3 regions of the Mesorhizobium sp. DxT genome follow, and region 1 is predicted to be linked to each of the others. Evidence: predicted binding sites of a transcription regulator. Region 1 holds the regulator's gene; each other region holds the start of a gene.

Region 1 (6,435 bases):
CGCGCGGCGGACACCACCGACCCGTCCACTGCTTTGAAGGTTATCGGTCAATCGATAGCCGGCAAGCGCTTCGATGGCGCGGTCGGCGCCGGCCAGGCCGTACGCATCTTCACAGGCGCGCCTGTCCCCGAAGGCGCGGATGCGGTTCTGCTTCAGGAAGATGCCGAGCCGGACGAAGACGGGCGAACCGTCCGCGCCAGAGAAGCGGTCACCCCTGGCCGTCACGTAAGGGCTGCCGGGCTCGATTTCCGGGCCGGCGACGTCCTTTTGGCCAAAGGCCGGGTGCTCGACGCGGCAGCGCTGTCGCTCGCAGCAGCCGGCAACCACCCGCTCCTGTCTGTAGTGCGCGCACCGCTGGTGGCGATCCTGGCGACGGGCAGCGAGCTGCTGCCGCCCGGTTCGGAACCCGGGCCCGACCAGATCATCGCATCGAACGGCTACGGGGTCGCGGCGCTGGCGCGCGACGCACGTGCTCGGGTGCTCGACCTGGGCATCGCACCTGACGATCGCGGTATGCTTGCCGCGCGCGTCCGTGACGCACTCTCGGCCGGTGCTGATGTCATCGTGACGCTCGGGGGCGCCTCAGTCGGCGACCACGACCTCGTCCGCGAGGTGCTTACTGGCGAAGGCATGGCGCTCGACTTCTGGAAGATCGCCATGCGCCCCGGCAAGCCGCTGATGTTCGGCAGGCTGGGAGAAACCCGCGTTCTTGGCTTGCCGGGAAATCCGGTTTCAAGCCTTGTCTGCGCGCATCTGTTCCTGAAACCGCTGCTCGCGAACCTTGGCGGCCGCCCACATGTTGCCGACATGAGGGAAGCCGTCCTTGGCGAAGCCATGAAGGCCAATGATCACCGGCAGGATTATGTCCGCGCGGCAGCGACGCATGAGGACGGGCGCCTCGTTGCAAGGCCGTTCGCCGTGCAGGATTCCTCGATGCTGACGACACTGGCGCACGCCAACGCGCTCATCATCCGCGAACCGAACGTGGCCGCTTCGGAGGCTGGAGATGTCTGCCGCGTGCTGATGCTGCGCTGAGCGAGCGGCTTTCTAGTCGCGTTCAACGAGACGAAGATCGTGGCCGGTCGCCGCAATGTGACCCATCCGGTCGGTTCTGGACTGGATGTCCTTCAACCGCTCGATTGCAGCAGCAAGCTCCTTGTCGGAGCGGCGCAGATGTAGATCGCGCCCAGCCTGGCTTCAAACCAGCCGCTCGAGCTCTACAGTCATTTTTTCCCGCGCCACTGTCTCGGAGCCTCCTACGCATTCACGATAATTTAAGCCGTTGCGGAACACAACTGGAACAGATAGTGTTTGTTCTGGTTTTGTTTATGGACTGATTCCCAAAAGGGGCAACAGAATGCTGACGCGCAAGCAACACGAACTGCTTCTCTTCATCCATGAAAGGCTGAAAGAAACTGGCATTCCCCCTTCCTTCGACGAGATGAAGGAGGCGCTCGACCTCGCTTCCAAGTCCGGTATCCACCGCCTGATTACTGCGCTCGAGGAGCGCGGCTTCATTCGACGCCTGCCCAACAGGGCACGTGCGCTGGAAGTGCTGCGGCTGCCAGACTCGATCGCGCCGGGGCTCAATGCGGCCAAAAAGTTCTCGCCCAGCGTCATTCAAGGCAGCCTTGGCCGGGCGCCGGAACCCTCGCGCATCCAGTCTGCCAGCAATGACGATGATGCCGGTGCGGCCGTTGCCATTCCGGTGATGGGCCGGATTGCCGCCGGCGTGCCGATCGAGGCGATCCAGCACAAGACGCACTCGATCAGCGTTCCGCCGGAAATGCTTTCGGGCGGCGAGCACTACGCGCTCGAGGTCAAGGGTGACTCGATGATCGAGGCGGGCATCTTCGACGGCGACACCGTCATCATCCGCGACGGCCAGACCGCCAATCCCGGCGACATCGTGGTGGCTCTCGTCGACGATGAGGAAGCAACCCTCAAGCGGTTCCGCCGCAAGGGCGCCTCGATCGCGCTGGAGGCTGCCAACCCCGCCTACGAAACCCGCATCTTCGGCCCTGATCGCGTGAAGGTACAAGGTAGGCTCGTCGGGCTCATCCGGCGTTATTGATCGGCCATTAGACAAGGTCATGCTCGACTGAGGATGAGCATGAGCATGAGGGGTGGATTGATCGAATCCAACCTATTGGGCTCGATGCACGTCAAGGAATAGCCCGTCGGGCAGCAGGATTCCCGAGCGATGCAGACCCTCCCTCATGCTGGGGGTGCGAGCCCCCGGGTCTTGCCTTCGGCGAGCCCGAGGACAGGCTCCGCGAGCCTCGAAGGACGCACCGATCAGTGCTTTCGCTGCAAAGGCATCGCGGCAGCCGGCTGGCTGTTACTCACCTTGCGATTTCTGCCAGGGTGGAAGTCCCCTCGCCTCACGCGAATACTGCCGGTGCGCGTGCCAGGGCCGATAGGGTTCGCGGATCGCGAAACGAATGTTTGGGTAAAAAGCCGGTCTCGCGGAAGTGCGATTCCTGACACCGGCGTCTGTGCCACTGCTTGCTTCGGTTCCGCGTGTTTCGCCGGCGATGTCTTTCTCGAAAACGATCTCGGCGCTCCCGCGGCGGGCCAAATCGCGCTTGGTGATGACGGTGACGCTGCTGCCGCGACAGGGACTGTTCGCCGTTGCGTCGTCGATGACGATGAGGCTCGCATAAGAACACGCAGTCGAAGCCGTTCGTTCGCCGTCGGCGTGAACGACTATGCCGCCGCCGCCATGGCGCGCTACGCAAAGCCCTTCCCGGCACTGGAATGGCAACGCACCCTGATCATCGGCCGGGGTGGCCGAGGCGGCCCGGCGTCACCTTCCACAGGCCGTGCAACATCGCCCGCATTCGCAGCCCGCTGCCAGTTCTGGAAGGTGAAGGTGCTTGGTCGTTGGCGGTTTACGGCGAGTCTGCCGTCACCGAGATCGACCGCAACAAGCCGCGCGTCCTCGGAGACGTAGACGTGAGGCAGCTGGCGTGTCGCGATCAGCAACGCGCCGGCGACGAGCATCGGAAGTGCTGCCCAGCGTAGTGCGCTGCCGGCCATGGTCATGATCGCCAATGCCGCTGTCAGTACAAGCACCGCCGAAAGCGGGATCGCCCCGGTGGCATCGAATGCCGATCGCTCCGCGAGCCACAGGGCTATCGAATTCATCGCGGATATGCCCATCCCCATCGCGTACAACGCCGGCCCTTCCAGGCCGAAGGGCATCAACAGGCATGCGAAAACCGCTGCCGGCATGACGATGGCGGAAACGAATGGCATGGCCGCAAGGTTGGCGACGAGGCCGAGCGGCGAGACCTGCTGGAAATGCCATGCTGTGAAAAGCGCCGTCGCGAGACCGGCAACGACTGACGTCAGCGACAGTCCCGAGACGTATTTCATGCCCGTTGTGAAGGCCAGCCGCACGGGACCGTACTTTGACGCCTGTCGGCGCGGCGTCCGCCTTTCGCGGTACGAGGCCCAGGCCGCGTAGGCCGCCACGAGCGCGGCGGTTGCAGCAAACGACATGTGGAAGCTCGGCCCCATCACCTCATGCGGGGCGATCAGCAGGATGATGACGGCCGATATGGCAAGGTTGCGCATCGTGAGCGCCGCGCGGTCGACCATGACGGCAAGCAGCATCACCGCAAGCATGGTGAAGCTGCGCTGCGCTGCAATGCCTGCGCCCGAAATGACGAGGTAGGCCGCCGTCGCGGCGAGCGCGCCGAAGGCGGCATATTTCTTCGCCGGCTGTCGCGAGGAAAAGCCCGGTGCAAGCGCAAAGGCGGTGCGCAAGCCGAACATCACAGTCCCGGCCACCAAGGCCATATGCAGGCCGGAGATGGAGATGACGTGATAGAGCCCGACTACGCGGAGCGCCTCGTTCATCTGTTCCGGTATGCCTGCGCGGATACCGGTAATCAGGGCGGCCGCGATAGCGCCCTCAGGGCCGCCGATGCTGGCCGCGATGTCCTGCGCCATGCGTGTACGCCAGCCCTCCACCCATGCGGCGGCGGCAGTCATCAACCCGGGTTTGTCTGCCGTTTCCACGAGCTCCGGATTTCTGAGGAAAAAGCCGACCGCGCCGATACCGTCAAAGTAGCTGTTGAAGGCAAAGTCATAGCTCTGCGGGCGGACTGGCCCGGAAGCAGGCATCAGCCGGACGAGACCTTGCACGGCATCTCCAGGCCGCAATGTTTCCGGCACTTCGCGGGCGGTTGCACGAACGCGATCCGGCGCATACCGAAGCGCCGGCCGCTCGGTCGCGATGACATCGAGCGTCAGGCGGATGCGGCCCGATGCCTGCTGCTCGATGCGGACGACGCGGCCGGTCAGGCGCGTTGAAATCTCGGAGCCGAGCATCTGCGTGCTGGCCCGCCATGTCTCGAATTTCGCGGCAAGAACGCCTGTGAGCGTGATCAACACCGCGAGAGACGCCATCCGTAGTCCAGGCCGGTTTGCGAGCGCGAGTGACAGGGCCACGAGCAGACCAGTGGTCAGAAGCAGGCCGCCAAGTCCTGGCTCGGTCGGTGCCGAGAAGTAGAAAAGCGCGCCCAGCGCGATGAAGACCGGCACGAAGACGAACGCGGTGCCATGCTCAAGCTCGCTGTCCAAGCTGCTGCGCAGCACAGGACCGAGCCTGGCGAGCGGAGTGAGACTGCTTGTCGGTACGGGTAGCGACGGCGCTCGCAGGGTTTGCGGAAGATGGACTTCGGGGGCAGCATTTTCAGGCGCGACGACACGCGCGCCGAACTGAAGGCGCTCGTCCTGTCGCGTCGCCGTCTCCCCGTCCATGCGGCGTTCCCCACCCGGTAATCGCTTGCACGCCGAAGCCTCTATGCTACATGAGCCCCATCAAAACACCACAGGCGCAGCCGCTGCGCGCCCTCATCCGTTTCCGGGGAAGAAGAAATGTCCGACAAGGTCGTCACCCGTTTTGCGCCGTCACCCACCGGCTACCTGCATATCGGCGGCGCGCGCACCGCGCTTTTCAACTGGCTGTTCGCCAAACACACCGGCGGCAAGATGCTGCTGCGTATCGAGGATACCGACCGCGAGCGGTCGACCGATGCGGCAACGGCAGCGATCCTCGACGGCCTCTCTTGGCTCGGTCTGGGTTGGGACGGGGAACCCGTCTCCCAGTTCGAACGCGCGCAGCGTCATCGCGAGGTGGCCGAAGAGCTCGTGCGCAACGGCAAGGCCTATCGGTGCTACGCCACGCAGGCGGAGCTTGAGGAGATGCGCGAGAAGGCGCGCGCCGAGGGCCGTCCGCCGCGCTATGACGGACGCTGGCGCGACCGCGATCCCTCGGAGGCCCCGGCAGGCGTGAAGCCCGCCATCCGCATCAAGGCGCCTACGGACGGCGAGACGATCGTGCGCGACCGAGTGCAGGGCGACGTCAAGTTCCCCAACAAGGATCTCGACGATTTCATCATCCTGCGGTCCGACGGGAACCCGACCTATATGCACGCCGTCGTCGTAGACGATCACGACATGGGCGTGACCCATATCATTCGGGGCGACGATCACCTGACCAACGCGGCGCGCCAGACGGTCATCTACAACGCGATGGGCTGGGATGTGCCGGTGATGGCGCATATCCCGCTGATCCACGGGCCGGACGGCGCGAAGCTTTCCAAGCGCCACGGCGCACTGGGTGTCGAGGCTTATCGCGCGATGGGCTATCTTCCGGAAGCGCTGCGCAACTATCTCGCGCGCCTCGGCTGGAGCCATGGCGACGACGAGGTCATGTCCACTGCGCAGATGATCGAGTGGTTCGAGATCGAGGACGTCAACAAGGGGGCCGCGCGCTTCGATTATCAGAAGCTGGAAGCCCTCAATGGCGTGCATATGCGCCAGAGCGACGACGCCGATCTTCTGGAGCAGTTCATCGCGACATTGCCCTATATCGAGGAGCCCGGCGCCATTCCGCGCGAGCCGGACGCCGCGCAGCGGGCGATGCTGTTTGCCGCCCTGCCCGGCTTGAAGGAGCGCGCGAAGACGCTCGTCGAACTGGCTGACAGCGCGCAATATCTGTTCGTCCAGCGCCCCTTATCGCTCGATGAGAAGGCAGCGCAGATTCTCGACGGCGACGCACGCGCGGTGATCGCCGCGCTGCTGCCGGATTTTGAGGCGCTTGGCGAATGGTCCGCAGAAACAACGGAAGCCGTCGTGCGCGCCTATGCGGAAAAGGCGGGCCTCAAGCTTGGAAAGGTTGCGCAGCCGCTGCGCGCGGCGCTGACCGGCAGGGCCACATCGCCCGGCGTTTTCGACGTGCTTGCCGTGCTTGGCCGGGAAGAAAGCCTCGGCCGGCTGCGCGATCAAAGCGTCTGAACGATTGTGGCGAAGTCGCGTTTTTTGCGTTGCAACAATGTGACCTTGGGATAGCTTGGCACGCTCCCGCAAATCGGATAGCAAGAGCGCGCAATCGGAGCGCGGTTGTTATGCGTCATAGCT
Region 2 (6,435 bases), on a different contig from region 1:
GAAAGCGCGCATCTTGTGGATGTCGCGGCGTACCGATTTTTCCAGATCGCGCAGCGCCATGACGTCGGGCTCGGATGCGATCTTCATCAGATGCGGGGTCGTTCGCATTGCCAAGAGCAGGCGATAGAGCAGCGCGAAGCGGCGCGGGTCGGAATGGCAGATGACGGCCTGCGCCTTCTCGATGAATGCGCGAGGCACATTCATGGTCGCGCCTTCCGGCGTGGCGGGCAGGGGCGTTGGGTTGGCGAAAAGGTCCTGGTCCTCGCCGGTTCGCCAGCCGATGTCGTCGGCCTTCACATCGTTCAACGCCAGTGCGCGGGCGGCATCGCGCCAGCCGTTGAAATCGGTTTCGCCTGACAGAGTGACCGTGAAGCGCATGGTCAGAACAGGCTGAGCTGTCGTGCGGGCGGTGTCAGCCGGGCACGCAGGTTTTCCTCGTCGGGCAGCGAGCGCGGCGACCAGCCGTCGGCGACGATGAAGGGGCGCACCTTGGCGATGGATGCGCACAGGCGTCCCAGGTCTTCGATGCGAAGCCGTTGATGGCGGCGCACGGCGAGCATCCTGTCCACCACCTTCGCGCCCAGGCCTGGTACGCGCAGCAGCAGTTCACGCGGCGCCCGGTTCACGTCGAGTGGGAACATTTGCCGGTTGGCCAGGGCCCATGCCAGCTTGGGATCGACTTCGAGGTCGAGCATGCCATCGGCTCGACCGGCGGTTATCTCCTGACGCTCGAAGCCATAGAACCGCATCAACCAATCGGCCTGATAAAGCCGGTGCTCGCGCATCAGCGGCGGCTTCACCAGCGGCAGGACGGCCGACGAATCCGGTATCGGGCTGAACGCCGAATAGTAGACGCGGCGAAGCCGGTAGCCCGCATAGAGCCGCGCCGAGGTGGAGAGGATGTCGGCATCGGTCGTGGCATCCGCACCGACGATCATTTGCGTGGACTGACCGCCGGGCACGAAGCGGGCGCGCTTCTTCGTGCGCATCGTCGGCTCTGACCGCTCGTCGATCCTCGAGCGCAGACGCGCCATCGAAACGCGGATTGTCTCCGGCTTCTTCTGCGGCGCGAGCTGCTGGACACCGGCGTCGGTCGGCAGTTCTACGTTGATGGACAGCCGGTCGGCATAAACGCCTGCCTGCTCGACCAGCTCATCGCTCGCCTCGGGAATGGTCTTGAGATGGATGTATCCCTGGTAAGCGTGATCGATGCGCAGGCGGCGTGCGATCTCCACCATTTCGGCCATCGTCTCGTCGGGTGAACGGATCACGCCGGAGGACAGGAAAAGCCCTTCGATATAGTTGCGCTTGTAGAAATCCAGCGTGAGATTGACGACCTCGTCGACCGTGAACCGTGCCCGCTTCACATTCGACGACGAGCGATTCACGCAATAGGCGCAGTCATAGATGCAGAAATTCGTCAGAAGTATCTTCAGCAGCGAGATGCAGCGCCCGTCCGGCGCGTAGGAATGGCAGATGCCGCTGCCTTCCGTCGAGCCGATGCCCTTCGTCTTGAGCGAATTGCGGCCCGCCGCACCGGAAGAGGCGCAGGACGCATCGTACTTGGCTGCATCGGCGAGAATGGCGAGTTTTTCGCGTGTCGAGAGCTTGGGCATATGTTCATGATATGTTCCGGCACGGCTCGCGTCTATTCACTTTGACGTAGTTGCGCAATCGCCAGCGCGTTTCACCGGCCAAATCGCCTGCTCGGTGGAATAATCAGCCCGCCACGTCGATGACGCCGCAGTCACCCGTTTCGGTGCCGAAGGCGATCCGACGTCCTTCGGCATCCCACGCCATGGATGTCACCGCGCCATTGCCAGCGCGGCGCAGCAGCACTTCCTTCTGGTCGGCGACGCGGCCGGCAAGCACCATGCCGTCGGCATAGCCGATTGCCACGATCTCGTCGGTCGGGTGGAACGACACTGCCGTGACCATGGCGTCGCCGCGCGTGCCCAATTCCACCGGCGCCTTGCCGATAGGGCCGTCCTTCGTGAGGAACGGCCACACCACGGCTGCGGGCGCGCCCGAACTCGCCAGCCAGCGGCCCTTGGCGCTCCACGACAGCGACTTCACCTTGGAAGGGTAGCCTGCCATGCGCATGTGCTTGCCGTCGGCCAGCTTCCAGCCATGGAGCGCGTTCTCCTGCATGGTGGTGACGAGGAAATTGCCGTCGGGCGAGAAGGTGACGCCGGTATGGGCGCCGGCCCATTCGAGCTCCGTCGGCTTGCCGTCTGCCGCCGGAAAGTGCAGCGTGGCACCATTGTAGCGGGCGACCGCGATGCGCATGCCCTTCGGGGCGAAGGCCAGCCCTTCGACGCTGCGCGGATGGACCAGTTCCTTGAGCTTGCCGTCAGGCAATTTCACCCCTGCCGTCTTGCCGCTGGCAAAGGCAACGGCACCGCGTGGGCCGGTCGCAACGCTCGTCATCCACTTGCGACCGATCTCGGCGACCTGCTCGATCGAGCCGTCGGCGCCGATGTCGAGGACCTTGCCGTCCTCGCCGCCGGTTACAAGCCGCTTGCCATCGGCGTCGGGTGCCGCGGCCAGCAAACCGTCATGCGCTTCCACCCATTTGTGGCCGTTGTCGAGCCGGTGGACAACACCGTCTGCGAGCGCGAAATGGGGAATGCCGGCGAGCCAGCAGGCGGCGACGCAATGGCCGTCGAGGTCGAGAGGAGCGACTGTGGGCATCAGGCCTGGCACGCCTCGAAGGTGCGCTTGAGGCGTTCGCCGTCGAGTTCGCGGCCGATGAAAACCAGCCGGCTCTCATGCCGTTCGTCATCCTTCCAGGCGCGCTGATGGTCGCCTTCGAGGATCATGTGAACGCCCTGCACCACATAACGGTCCGGGTCGTCCTTGAGCGCGATGATGCCCTTGAGCCGCAGGATGTTCGGTCCGTCCATCTGGGTGGTCTTCTCCAGCCACGGGAAGAACTTCTTCGGGTCCATTTCGCCGCCGCGCAGCGAGATCGAGGTCACGCCGACATCGTGGATCGGCGAAACGCCGTGATGGTGATGATGGCCGTGATCGTGATCGCAATCAGGCCCGCATTCGTGATCGTGGTCATGATCGTGCGCGTCCAGGAAATGCGGGTCGTTGTCGAGTGCCCGCGACAGATCGAACGCGCCGCGGTCGAGCACTTCGTTCAGCGCAACGCCCGAGCGCTCGGTCTTGTGGATCTTCGCCGACGGGTTGATGGCGCGCACGGCGGCTTCGACGTCGCGCAACTCGTCCTCGGTGACGAGGTCGGTCTTGTTGAGCACCACGACATCGGCGAACGCGATCTGGTCTTCCGCCTCTTTTGAATCCTTCAGGCGCAGCGGCAAGTGCTTGGCGTCCACAAGCGCGACGACGGCGTCGAGCTTGGTCTTGGACCGCACGTCGTCGTCCATGAAGAAGGTCTGCGCGACCGGCGCGGGATCGGCGAGACCGGTCGTCTCGACCAGGATCGCATCGAAGCGGCCCGGACGGCGCATCAGGCCCTCGACGGTGCGGATCAGGTCGCCGCGCACCGTGCAGCAGATGCAGCCATTGTTCATCTCGTAGATTTCCTCGTCGGATTCCACGATCAGGTCGTTGTCGATGCCGATCTCGCCGAACTCGTTGACGATGACGGCGTAACGCTTGCCGTGATCTTCCGTGAGGATGCGGTTGAGCAGGGTCGTCTTGCCGGAGCCGAGATAGCCGGTGAGAACTGTCACCGGAATTTGGGTCTGTGTCTGCGCCATGGATGCCTCTCGCGCAAGGAATGAAGGGTCGTGGCGTCCATATAGGACGTCGGCGACCGGATTGCACCGGGGATTATGCGGGGTTCGAACCCAGGATCCGCAGGTCGAAGCGTGCGACATCCTCCAGCAATTCGATAATGCCTTTCGCGGCATGATCGAGGATCATCTCGCCGGCCTCGGCATTAGCCGCGGCGGCGTTGCCGACGACGCCATCCGGCGACAGATCGCTCATCTTCCAGCCAAAGGCGTGGGGGCCATAGGCGCGAAGATGCGAAAACTCCCGCTCATAGACTGCCTGCATGGACGTGAAATTGCGCGCCTTGCTCATGTCGACCAGGTCGGGACGCAACGCCAGCATGACGCTGGTCTCGATGAAGCCGCCATGGATGCCGAGCGCTTTTTCTTCCGGCGAAACCAGGTCTGGTGGACAGCCGAAACGCGTCCAGCTCGTCGCTACCGCCAGCATGTTGAACCGTACGCGCAGTTCGGTTGCGACGATCGTCATCAGCGGGGAGTTGCCGCCATGGGCGTTGAGCATGACGAAGCGGCGACAGCCCTGCCGGTGGCACGCCTCGCCTATGCCGATCCATCGCCTTACTGCTTCGTCGAATGTCAACGTCCGGGTGCCGGCGACATCCAGGTGTTCTATCGAATAGCCGACTGGCTCGACGGGCAGGAAGTGCACTTCCACGCCCGCTGGCAGCAGGCTCGCGACGCGCGTGGCCACGCCCTCGGCGATGATGGTGTCGGTCTCGAAGGGCAGGTGCGGGCCGTGTTGTTCCGTGGCGCCAAGCGGCAGCACGGCTATGGATCGAACGCCGGCACGATTTGTTTCGCTGGCTGTCATGTTTCTGTTATGTGGCTATGCCATGGCTTCGTCGCGTTGAGGTCAGGCTAGCGTGTCCCGCGGCCCTCAGGCAATGCGAAAGCGAGGGGAAAACGTCGATGGCTAAACCTGGCAAGGCGGCTGCGATGGCGCAGCTTCATTCGGCGGCGCGGCTTTCACGCACAGCGCTGGCGGCGCGTCTCCTGTCGCACGGCTTTTACGCCGGCCAGGACCAGATCATGATTGCGCTGGATCGCGAGGACGGCCAGACGCCGGGTCAACTGGCTATAAAGCTCGGCGTGCGACCACCCACGGTGACCAAGACGATCAACCGCCTCCAGACCCAGGGCTATGTGGAAAAGCGCGCTTCGGAGACCGATGCGCGCCAGGCCAACGTCTTCCTGACAGAAGATGGTCGCGGCGCGATCCGCGCGATCGAGAAGGCAGTGCGCAAGACGGAGAAGCAGGCACTCAAGGGTCTCGACAAGAAAGAGCAGAAGGCTCTGGTCAAGCTGCTCGGCCGCATCGAAGCCAACCTGTCCAACGGCGCGATCGTTGCGGAAGATCACGAGGAAGCTGACGACGCCGACGAATAGTAGGCCTGGCCAATCGTCGTATGTTCATGCAGTTTTTTCTTGCGCCACAGGCCCCCTTGGTCGAAGAAGCGCATGAAGCTCCCATGATGTTCGGCCACACGCATTGACCCAGCAGCAAAGCAATCCGGAGGCGGCTACGCCCACCTCGGCCATTCTGCTCGTGCTGTCCGCCTGTTTCTCGTTCGCCTTCCTGGATGCAAGCGCGAAATATCTCGTGCAGCAGGGCATGGCCGCCCCATTCCTCGCCTGGATGCGTTTCGCCATCCACCTCGTGCTGGTGATGATCCTGTTCCGGGCATGGTCGAACCCGGCCATGTTCCGCGCGCAGAGCCTGCCCAGGCAGATCGTGCGCGGCGTGTTCCTTTTCGGTTCGACGGTCTTCAATTTCCTAGCGCTGCAGACGCTGCAACTCGCCGAGACGATCTCGATCTACTTTTTCGCGCCGATGGTGATCACCGCGCTTGCCGGCCCTCTGCTTGGCGAATGGGCTGGCTGGCGGCGCTGGCTCGCCGTGCTGGTCGGTCTCCTCGGCGTGCTGGTGATCACCCGGCCGGGCCTGGGCACCTTCGGCACCGGTCACGTTTTTGCGCTGATGTCGATGGCAAGCTACAGCTTCTACGTCATCATGACCCGGCACATGGGGGCGACGGAGACATCGGCGAGCCTGATCTTCTATTCCGCGCTTGCGCCAACGGTGCTGATGTTTCCCTTTGTGCCGCTCTACGGGTCGATCCCGCAGGAGCCGCTGCATTGGGTGCTGCTCTTCGGGCTTGGCGCCATCGGCGCGTTTGGGCACTATTTGCTTATCCGGGCCTACAAGCAGGCGACTACCACGGCGCTTGCGCCTTACCCCTATTCGCAGATGATCTGGATGATCGCGCTCGGATACCTCGTGTTTTCGGACCTGCCCGATTGGTGGACGCTCGCTGGCGCCGGGATCATCGTGTCCAGCGGCCTCTATATCGTCCATCGCGAGCACCGGCTGCGGCTTGCAAGCCGCACCGCGCCGAACAGCGAAACCCAGGAGCTGGCAAAAAAGCTTTGAAATGCCGGCTGCGGATGGCATAGGGTTCTTTAAACCGTTTAAAGACGTATCGCCGCGCCTGTCGGGAGGAGGGGTCCCTGGCTCAGAAGATCAAGCTTTCGACGATCGCGGAAGCGTTGAACGTGTCGACCGCCACTGTATCGCTGGCGCTGCGCGACAGTCCGCTGGTGGCCGATGCCACACGGGAGCGCATCAAGGAGCACGCGCGCACGATCGGCTATATCTACAATCGCCGGG
Region 3 (6,435 bases), on a different contig from region 1:
GCTCGATTTCTCGTTCACCAACTCGTCGCTGTTCATGGTCGCCACCGTGGCGACCGCAGGCGCGTTTCTTTATCTGACGACCTCCAGCCGCGGTCTGGTTCCCAGCCGTCTGCAGTCGGTTTCGGAGATGTCCTACGAATTCGTCGCCAACATGCTGCGCGACGCTGCCGGCACGCACGGCATGAAGTTCTTCCCGCTGGTGTTTTCGCTGTTCATGTTCGTGCTGGTGGCAAACCTGCTGGGCATGTTCCCCTACTTCTTTACCGTCACCAGCCACATCATCGTCACCTTCGCGCTTGCGATGCTGGTGATGGGCACCGTCGTCATCTACGGCTTCTGGAAGCACGGGCTCAAGTTCCTCGGTCTCTTCGTGCCCGAAGGTGTTCCGGCCATTCTCGTGCCGCTGGTGGTGCTGATCGAGGTGATCTCGTTCCTGTCGCGTCCGATCAGCCTTTCGGTGCGTCTTTTCGCCAACATGCTGGCTGGTCACATCACGCTCAAGGTTTTCGCCGGCTTCGTCGTCTCGCTGGGTTCGCTGGGCGCGCTTGGCATCGGTGGCGCAATTCTGCCGCTGCTCATGACCATTGCGCTGACCGGCCTCGAGTTCCTGGTGTCGTTCCTGCAGGCCTACGTTTTCGCAGTGCTGACCTGCATGTATCTCAACGACGCGCTACACCCGTCGCACTGACCCGTTCACCGGCGGGCTCTCCCGCCAACTTCGAAACCGCATCAATCTCAAAGTTCCATTGAAGGAGTTCTACCATGGAAGCGGAAGCAGCAAAGTTCATCGGCGCCGGTATTGCCTGCCTTGGCATGGGCGGCGCGGGCATTGGTCTCGGCCACATCTTCGGCAACTACCTCGCCGGCGCCCTGCGCAATCCTTCGGCTGCTGACGGCCAGTTCGGCCGCCTGATCTTCGGCTTCGCGGTGACGGAAGCGCTCGGCATCTTCTCGCTGCTGGTCGCGCTGCTGCTGCTGTTCGCAGTCTAAGACCGAAGCCGTATATTGTCGGCCGCCTTGTGCGGCCGGCCACTCTCTAGACAGGGGTAGCCCATGTTCGTGGCGCCTGCATTCGCGCAGGAATCGGAAACGGAAGCGCACGGCGAGACGCAATCCGAAGTGGGCGTCGACCACGGCGCTGGCGGCGGTTCGTTCCCGCCATTCGATTCTTCCACATATCCGTCGCAGCTTCTCTGGCTGGCGATTACCTTCGGTCTGTTCTACCTGTTCCTGCAGAAGGTGGTTCTGCCGCGCATCGGCGGCATCCTCGAGGTGCGCAGCGATCGCATCGCGCAGGATCTCGACCAGGCCGCCAAGTTGAAGGAAGAGGCGGACGCTGCCCTTGCTGCCTACGAGCAGGAGCTTGCCGACGCCAAGTCCAAGGCGAATGCGATTGGCCAGGAAGCCCGCGAGGGCGCCAAGGCGGAAGCCGAGGCAGAACGCAGGCAGGTTGAGGCAGCGCTGGATTCCAAGCTTTCGGAAGCCGAGGCACGCATCGCGCTGATCAAGGACGCCGCCATGCGCGACGTCGGCCAGATCGCCGAGGAAACCACCGGCCTGATCGTCAAGGAGCTTGTCGGCACCACGATCGACAAGGCTGCGGTTTCATCGGCGGTCAAGGCTTCGAGGAGGTAGGACCATGGATGCTACATTCTGGGCCACAGCCGCTCTGCTTATCTTCCTCGCGCTTATGGCCTATCTGCGTATACCGGGGATGATCTCGAAGTCGCTCGACGCGCGCGCCGAACGTATTCGCAACGACCTTGAGGAAGCGCGTCGCCTGCGCGAGGAGGCCCAGCAACTGCTGGCCGAATACCAGCGCAAGCGTAAGGAAGCCGAGCAGGAAGCGGGCGATATCGTCGCCGCCGCCAAGCGCGAGGCCGAGCTTCTGGTTTCTGAAGCCAAGCAGAAAACCGAAGACTATGTGGTGCGGCGTACGGCGCTCGCGGAGCAGAAGATCGCTCAGGCCGAGCGTGACGCAGTCAACGAGGTGCGCAGCAGCGCAGTGGATATCGCCATCGAGGCTGCCGGCAAGCTGCTCGCAGACAAGGTCGATGCCCGTGCTGACGCCGCGCTTTTCAAGTCGACGCTTGACGACGTCAAGGCGAAGCTGAACTGATCGGTTCTACCGGTTCGAACATTCTAAAGGTCGCCTCCGGGCGGCCTTTTGTTATGGTGCGTCCTTCGAGACTCGCTTGCTCGCACCTCAGGATGAGGGAGGTGGGTTGATCAAATTCTCCCACGGTCGGCTCGATGGACGTCAAAGAAGCGCCCCTCAAGCCCGCAACATTGCCGAGCGGTGCACAACCGTCCTCATCCTGAGGTGCGAGCAAGGCGAGCCTCGAAGCACGCATGACGGCAAACAGGCTTTTTAGGCAACTGCTCTTTATGTGCGGAACGGCGCGAAGGACAGCCTGTGCAGCCGTGTTACCGGCCCGTGTTCCAGGATCGCGGTGCGATGGCGGACCGTCGCGTAGCCCATATGGAGCTCGAAACCGTAGCGCACGTCACAGGCTCCGGCGCGCGCCATCATCCGGTCGCGCATGACCTTGGCGACGATCGAGGCGGCCGCGATCGACTGCGAGCGCTGGTCACCCTTGACGACCGCGCGACCGAGACAGGGGAGCCCGGGTGGAACGTCCCGGCCGTCCGCAAGCACCAGCAACGGCTTCACCGTAAGCGTGGCCACTGACCGGCGCATGGCTTCCAGGCTTGCCTTGCGGATATCGCCGCTGTCGATGGAACCCGCGCATACGGCCGAAAACGAGACCGCCTTCGCACGAGTGAGGATTTCGGTGAACACGCCTTCGCGTGCTGCTGCATCCATCCGTTTCGAATCGTCCAGCCCATCCGGAATGTTCTCAGGATCGAGGACGACGGCGGCCGCAACCACCGGGCCTGCGAGAGGCCCCCGGCCGGCCTCGTCGGTGCCGGCCACGGGCCAGCGGCTATCGCGCAGGGCCTCCCTCTCCAGCGAGAAATCCGGTCGCACGGGCAGGTCGAACAGAAGCGGAGAATCGGGCTGTGGTCGTGGCATAGCCTGTCGATGCTTGCACCGGCTGAGGCCCCGGTGCAAGCAGCGAACCATTCCACAGCGAACGTATCCACTTGTCGTCGGGCAAAAGAAAAGCGGAGAACCGGAGCGCGGGCGAGGCACGTTGCGGCGATGCTCGCGGGGCTCCGGTTCTCCAGTCCTTCCCGCCGGATGGGGCGGGGCGGGAAGGCTCCGTCGGGTGCCAGGGGACGGGGCAGGCTGGACGGAATTCGCTTGCGCGGGCGACGCTGGACATCACCGACGCTGCCCATGATTACTAGAGCAGCATCAACTGCTCGCCCGCCTGGGCCGGCGGCTTGAACAGGTCGGTCCGCAGCCGTCTCTTCTCAACATTGAGTTCCAGCCGCTTTGCCGCGATTTCGAAGCGCCGGCCGATCTGCCATGCATAGGGGCCGGCCCCCTTCATGCGCTTGCCCCACTCGGCGTCGTAATCCTTGCCGCCGCGCATCGAGCGTATCAGCGAGATCACGTGGCGATAGCGGTCGGGATAATGCCGCAGCAGCCAGTCCTTGAAGATCGGCGACACCTCCAGCGGCAGACGCAGGATGATGTAACCCGCCTCGCGCGCACCGGCCGCCTGAGCGGAATCAAGGATACGTTCGATCTCCTGATCGTTCAGCGCCGGGATCACAGGGCCGATCATCACCGAGACCGGCACCCCCGCATCTGCCAGCGTGCGCAGAGCCTCCAGCCGCTTCGGTGGCGTGGCCGCACGCGGCTCCATCATCCGTGCCAGCTTGCGGTCGAGCGTGGTGATCGAAAGCGCCACCTTGGCCAACCCCTTCTCGGCCATGCGCCCGAGAATGTCCGCATCGCGCGTCACCAAGGCCGACTTGGTGACAATGCCGACAGGATGGTTATGCGCCTCCAGCACTTCGAGAATTTCGCGCATGATGCGCCACTGTTTCTCGATCGGCTGGTAGGGGTCGGTGTTGGTGCCGATCGCGATCGTTCGGGGCTCATAGCCGGGTTTCGCCAGTTCCCGCTCCAGCAACCGGGCAGCGTCCGGCTTGGCAAACAGCTTCGCCTCGAAGTCCAGCCCCGGCGACAATCCCATGAAAGCGTGGGTCGGCCGCGCGAAGCAATAGACGCAGCCATGCTCGCAGCCGCGATAGGGATTGATCGAACGGTCGAATGAGATGTCCGGCGACGTGTTGCGGGTGATAATATTGCGCGGCTTCTCGACCTGAACTTCGGTCTTGAACGGAGGCAATTCCTCGAGGCTGTTCCACCCGTCGTCGAAGACATGCCGCGTCAGCGGCTCGTAGCGGCCGGAAGGATTGACGCTGGCCGCGCGGCCGCGCCGCCTGTCGAAGCCGACGCGGAGCCCGCTATCGTCCACCAGCGCGTTCGCCGCGGCCGCGCCGCCGCCTGCGAAGGCTGCCATATCCGCTTGTCTGATCGGTTCCATGTCTGGCTCCGTTGGCGAACGACTCGCCTGTTCGTGATGAAACTATTCCTATTTGCGCGAACGGAACAAAGCAAGAACTTTTTCTGTTGCAGTGCAGCACTGGCGTTAGCCTGCGCTTTCGGCTATGCGGGTTGTATGCTGTCCGTACTGATCGAGACGCGGAATCATGAAGATGCGCTGGCGCGCACGCTCGCCTCGCTCGTTGGCGGTGCCGTCGAAGGCGTTGTCCGGGAGGTGATCGTTTGCGACCGAGGCTCGTCCGACCGCACCCACACCGTCGCCGATCATGCAGGTTGCAACTATCTGGCAGGTGCCGACGTGCTTTCGTGCATCAGGCAGGCGCGCAGCGAGTGGATACTGATCCTGGAGCCGGGTGCACGGCTCTTGGAGGGGTGGATCGATGCCGTTCTGAGCCATGCGGAAGGCACCACCGGCGCTGCCCGCTTCACGCGCGCGCGCCAGTACAGGCAGCCCTTCCTCGCCCGCGTCTTCGCCGGTCGTCGACCGCTGGCAGACGGGCTGATGATAACCAAGCGCCAGGCGCTATCGCTGGCTCGAGCTGACGGTTTGGCGATCGCTCGGTCGGTATCGGCACGCAGGCTGGGCGCGGAGATTCTTCCCGCGCCGCCTTCCGCAAAGACAGCCTAACTTTCTCCGCCGCGCTTCAGGTGTTCGTCCAGCCGCGGCATGATCTCCACGAAGTTGCATGGCATGTGGCGGTAGTCGAGCTGCGCCTTAAGAATATGGTCCCAGGCGTCGCGGCACGCTCCCGGCGAGCCGGGCAAAACGAAGACGAAGGTGGCATCCACCACGCCGCCAGTCGCCCGCGACTGGATCGTGGACGTGCCGATCTTGTCGTATGAGATGCGGTGGAACACTTCGGAGAAGCCGTCCATGCGCTTCTCGAAAATCGGCTCCAGCGCTTCCGGCGTCACGTCGCGGCCGGTGAAGCCGGTGCCGCCTGTGGTGATGATCACGTCGACAGCATCGTCCTTCGCCCAGCCACGCACGACGGACCGGATCGCTTCGACGTCGTCCTGCACTATCTCGCGCGCCGCGAGCCGATGGCCGGCGATTTCGATCCGCTCGACCAGTGTTTGCCCGGATTTGTCGTCCTGCAGCGTTCGGGTGTCCGAGACGGTGAGCACGGCGATGCCGACGGGCAGGAAAGGTCTGTTCTCGTCAAGTGGCATCTGCTCGAGCCCTTTCGATCGTTCGCGTCGCCGTGACGTACCATGCAGGGTACCGTGCGGCGATGGCGGATGCGGCGACCTCTGCCTCGGCGGGCGAGTTGAACAGGCCGAAACAGGTTGCCCCGGAGCCTGACATGCGCGCCAGCGCCGCGCCGTTGGCGGTGAGCGCCGACAGCACCTCGCCAATCTCCGGCGCTAGCGCTTGAGCCGGTGTTTCCAAGTCGTTGCGTGTGTCCGCAAGCCACGCAGGCAATGCCTGCGGTCCTGGCAGCACCGGCAGAGGCGGGTTGTCGCGGCTGGCAAGCGCGCGGAATATTGCCGGCGTGGACACCGCGATGCCGGGGTTGGCCAGCACCATATGAAGCGGTGCAAAGCTCTCGACCGGCTCGATCTCTTCTCCGATCCCGCGCGCCATCAATGGTCGCGCGTGAAGGCACATCGGCAGATCCGCGCCAAGCGGCAGCGCCGCCCTCGCCAGCGCCTCGGTGGAAAGATCGAGATCCCACAAGCGGACCAGTGCCCGCAGCGTCGCCGCTGCATCGCTTGAGCCGCCGCCGATGCCGGAGGCGACAGGCAGGTTCTTTTCCAGCGTGATCGCGACCGGCGACAGGCCGTCGTAGATGCGCCGCAGCAGGTCGCGCGCCCTCAGCACGAGGTTGTCGGCCTCGTCGTCGAGCAGACCAGCGAAAGGACCCTGGATGGTAAAACTGTCTTGCTCTGCCGCCGCGACCGACACTGTGTCGCCTACCTCGGTGAACACCACGAGCGTGTCGAGC

Evidence for each region. The regulator LexA, encoded in region 1, represses DNA repair genes until DNA is damaged. The targets are predictions, from matches to a motif close to TGTTCNNNNTGTGTTCNG.
Region 2: ACVJNE_RS03800 (putative DNA modification/repair radical SAM protein) is a predicted target of LexA. The motif match lies at 1,618-1,635, and genes of this name have one in related genera.
Region 3: ACVJNE_RS13525 (PA0069 family radical SAM protein) is a predicted target of LexA. The motif match lies at 4,528-4,545, and genes of this name have one in related genera.

The regions. Positions count from the first base shown of each region.
Region 1 is NZ_JBZFLJ010000005.1:53,281-59,715, forward strand. It holds gene ACVJNE_RS11055 (molybdopterin molybdotransferase MoeA) at 1-1,035, shown strand, start outside; gene lexA (transcriptional repressor LexA) at 1,358-2,074, shown strand; gene ACVJNE_RS11065 (ComEC/Rec2 family competence protein) at 2,734-4,773, opposite strand; gene gltX (glutamate--tRNA ligase) at 4,891-6,312, shown strand.
Region 2 is NZ_JBZFLJ010000001.1:800,315-806,749, reverse strand. It holds gene ACVJNE_RS03805 (UdgX family uracil-DNA binding protein) at 1-378, opposite strand, end outside; gene ACVJNE_RS03800 (putative DNA modification/repair radical SAM protein) at 381-1,616, opposite strand; gene ACVJNE_RS03795 (WD40 repeat domain-containing protein) at 1,720-2,694, opposite strand; gene ACVJNE_RS03790 (CobW family GTP-binding protein) at 2,694-3,731, opposite strand; gene ACVJNE_RS03785 (creatininase family protein) at 3,805-4,578, opposite strand; gene ACVJNE_RS03780 (MarR family winged helix-turn-helix transcriptional regulator) at 4,677-5,153, shown strand; gene ACVJNE_RS03775 (DMT family transporter) at 5,257-6,198, shown strand; gene ACVJNE_RS03770 (LacI family DNA-binding transcriptional regulator) at 6,276-6,435, shown strand, end outside.
Region 3 is NZ_JBZFLJ010000006.1:207,117-213,551, reverse strand. It holds gene ACVJNE_RS13550 (F0F1 ATP synthase subunit A) at 1-688, shown strand, start outside; gene ACVJNE_RS13545 (F0F1 ATP synthase subunit C) at 763-990, shown strand; gene ACVJNE_RS13540 (F0F1 ATP synthase subunit B) at 1,054-1,635, shown strand; gene ACVJNE_RS13535 (F0F1 ATP synthase subunit B) at 1,640-2,119, shown strand; gene rnhB (ribonuclease HII) at 2,387-3,037, opposite strand; gene ACVJNE_RS13525 (PA0069 family radical SAM protein) at 3,312-4,466, opposite strand; gene ACVJNE_RS13520 (glycosyltransferase) at 4,602-5,114, shown strand; gene moaB (molybdenum cofactor biosynthesis protein B) at 5,111-5,659, opposite strand; gene ACVJNE_RS13510 (4-(cytidine 5'-diphospho)-2-C-methyl-D-erythritol kinase) at 5,649-6,435, opposite strand, start outside.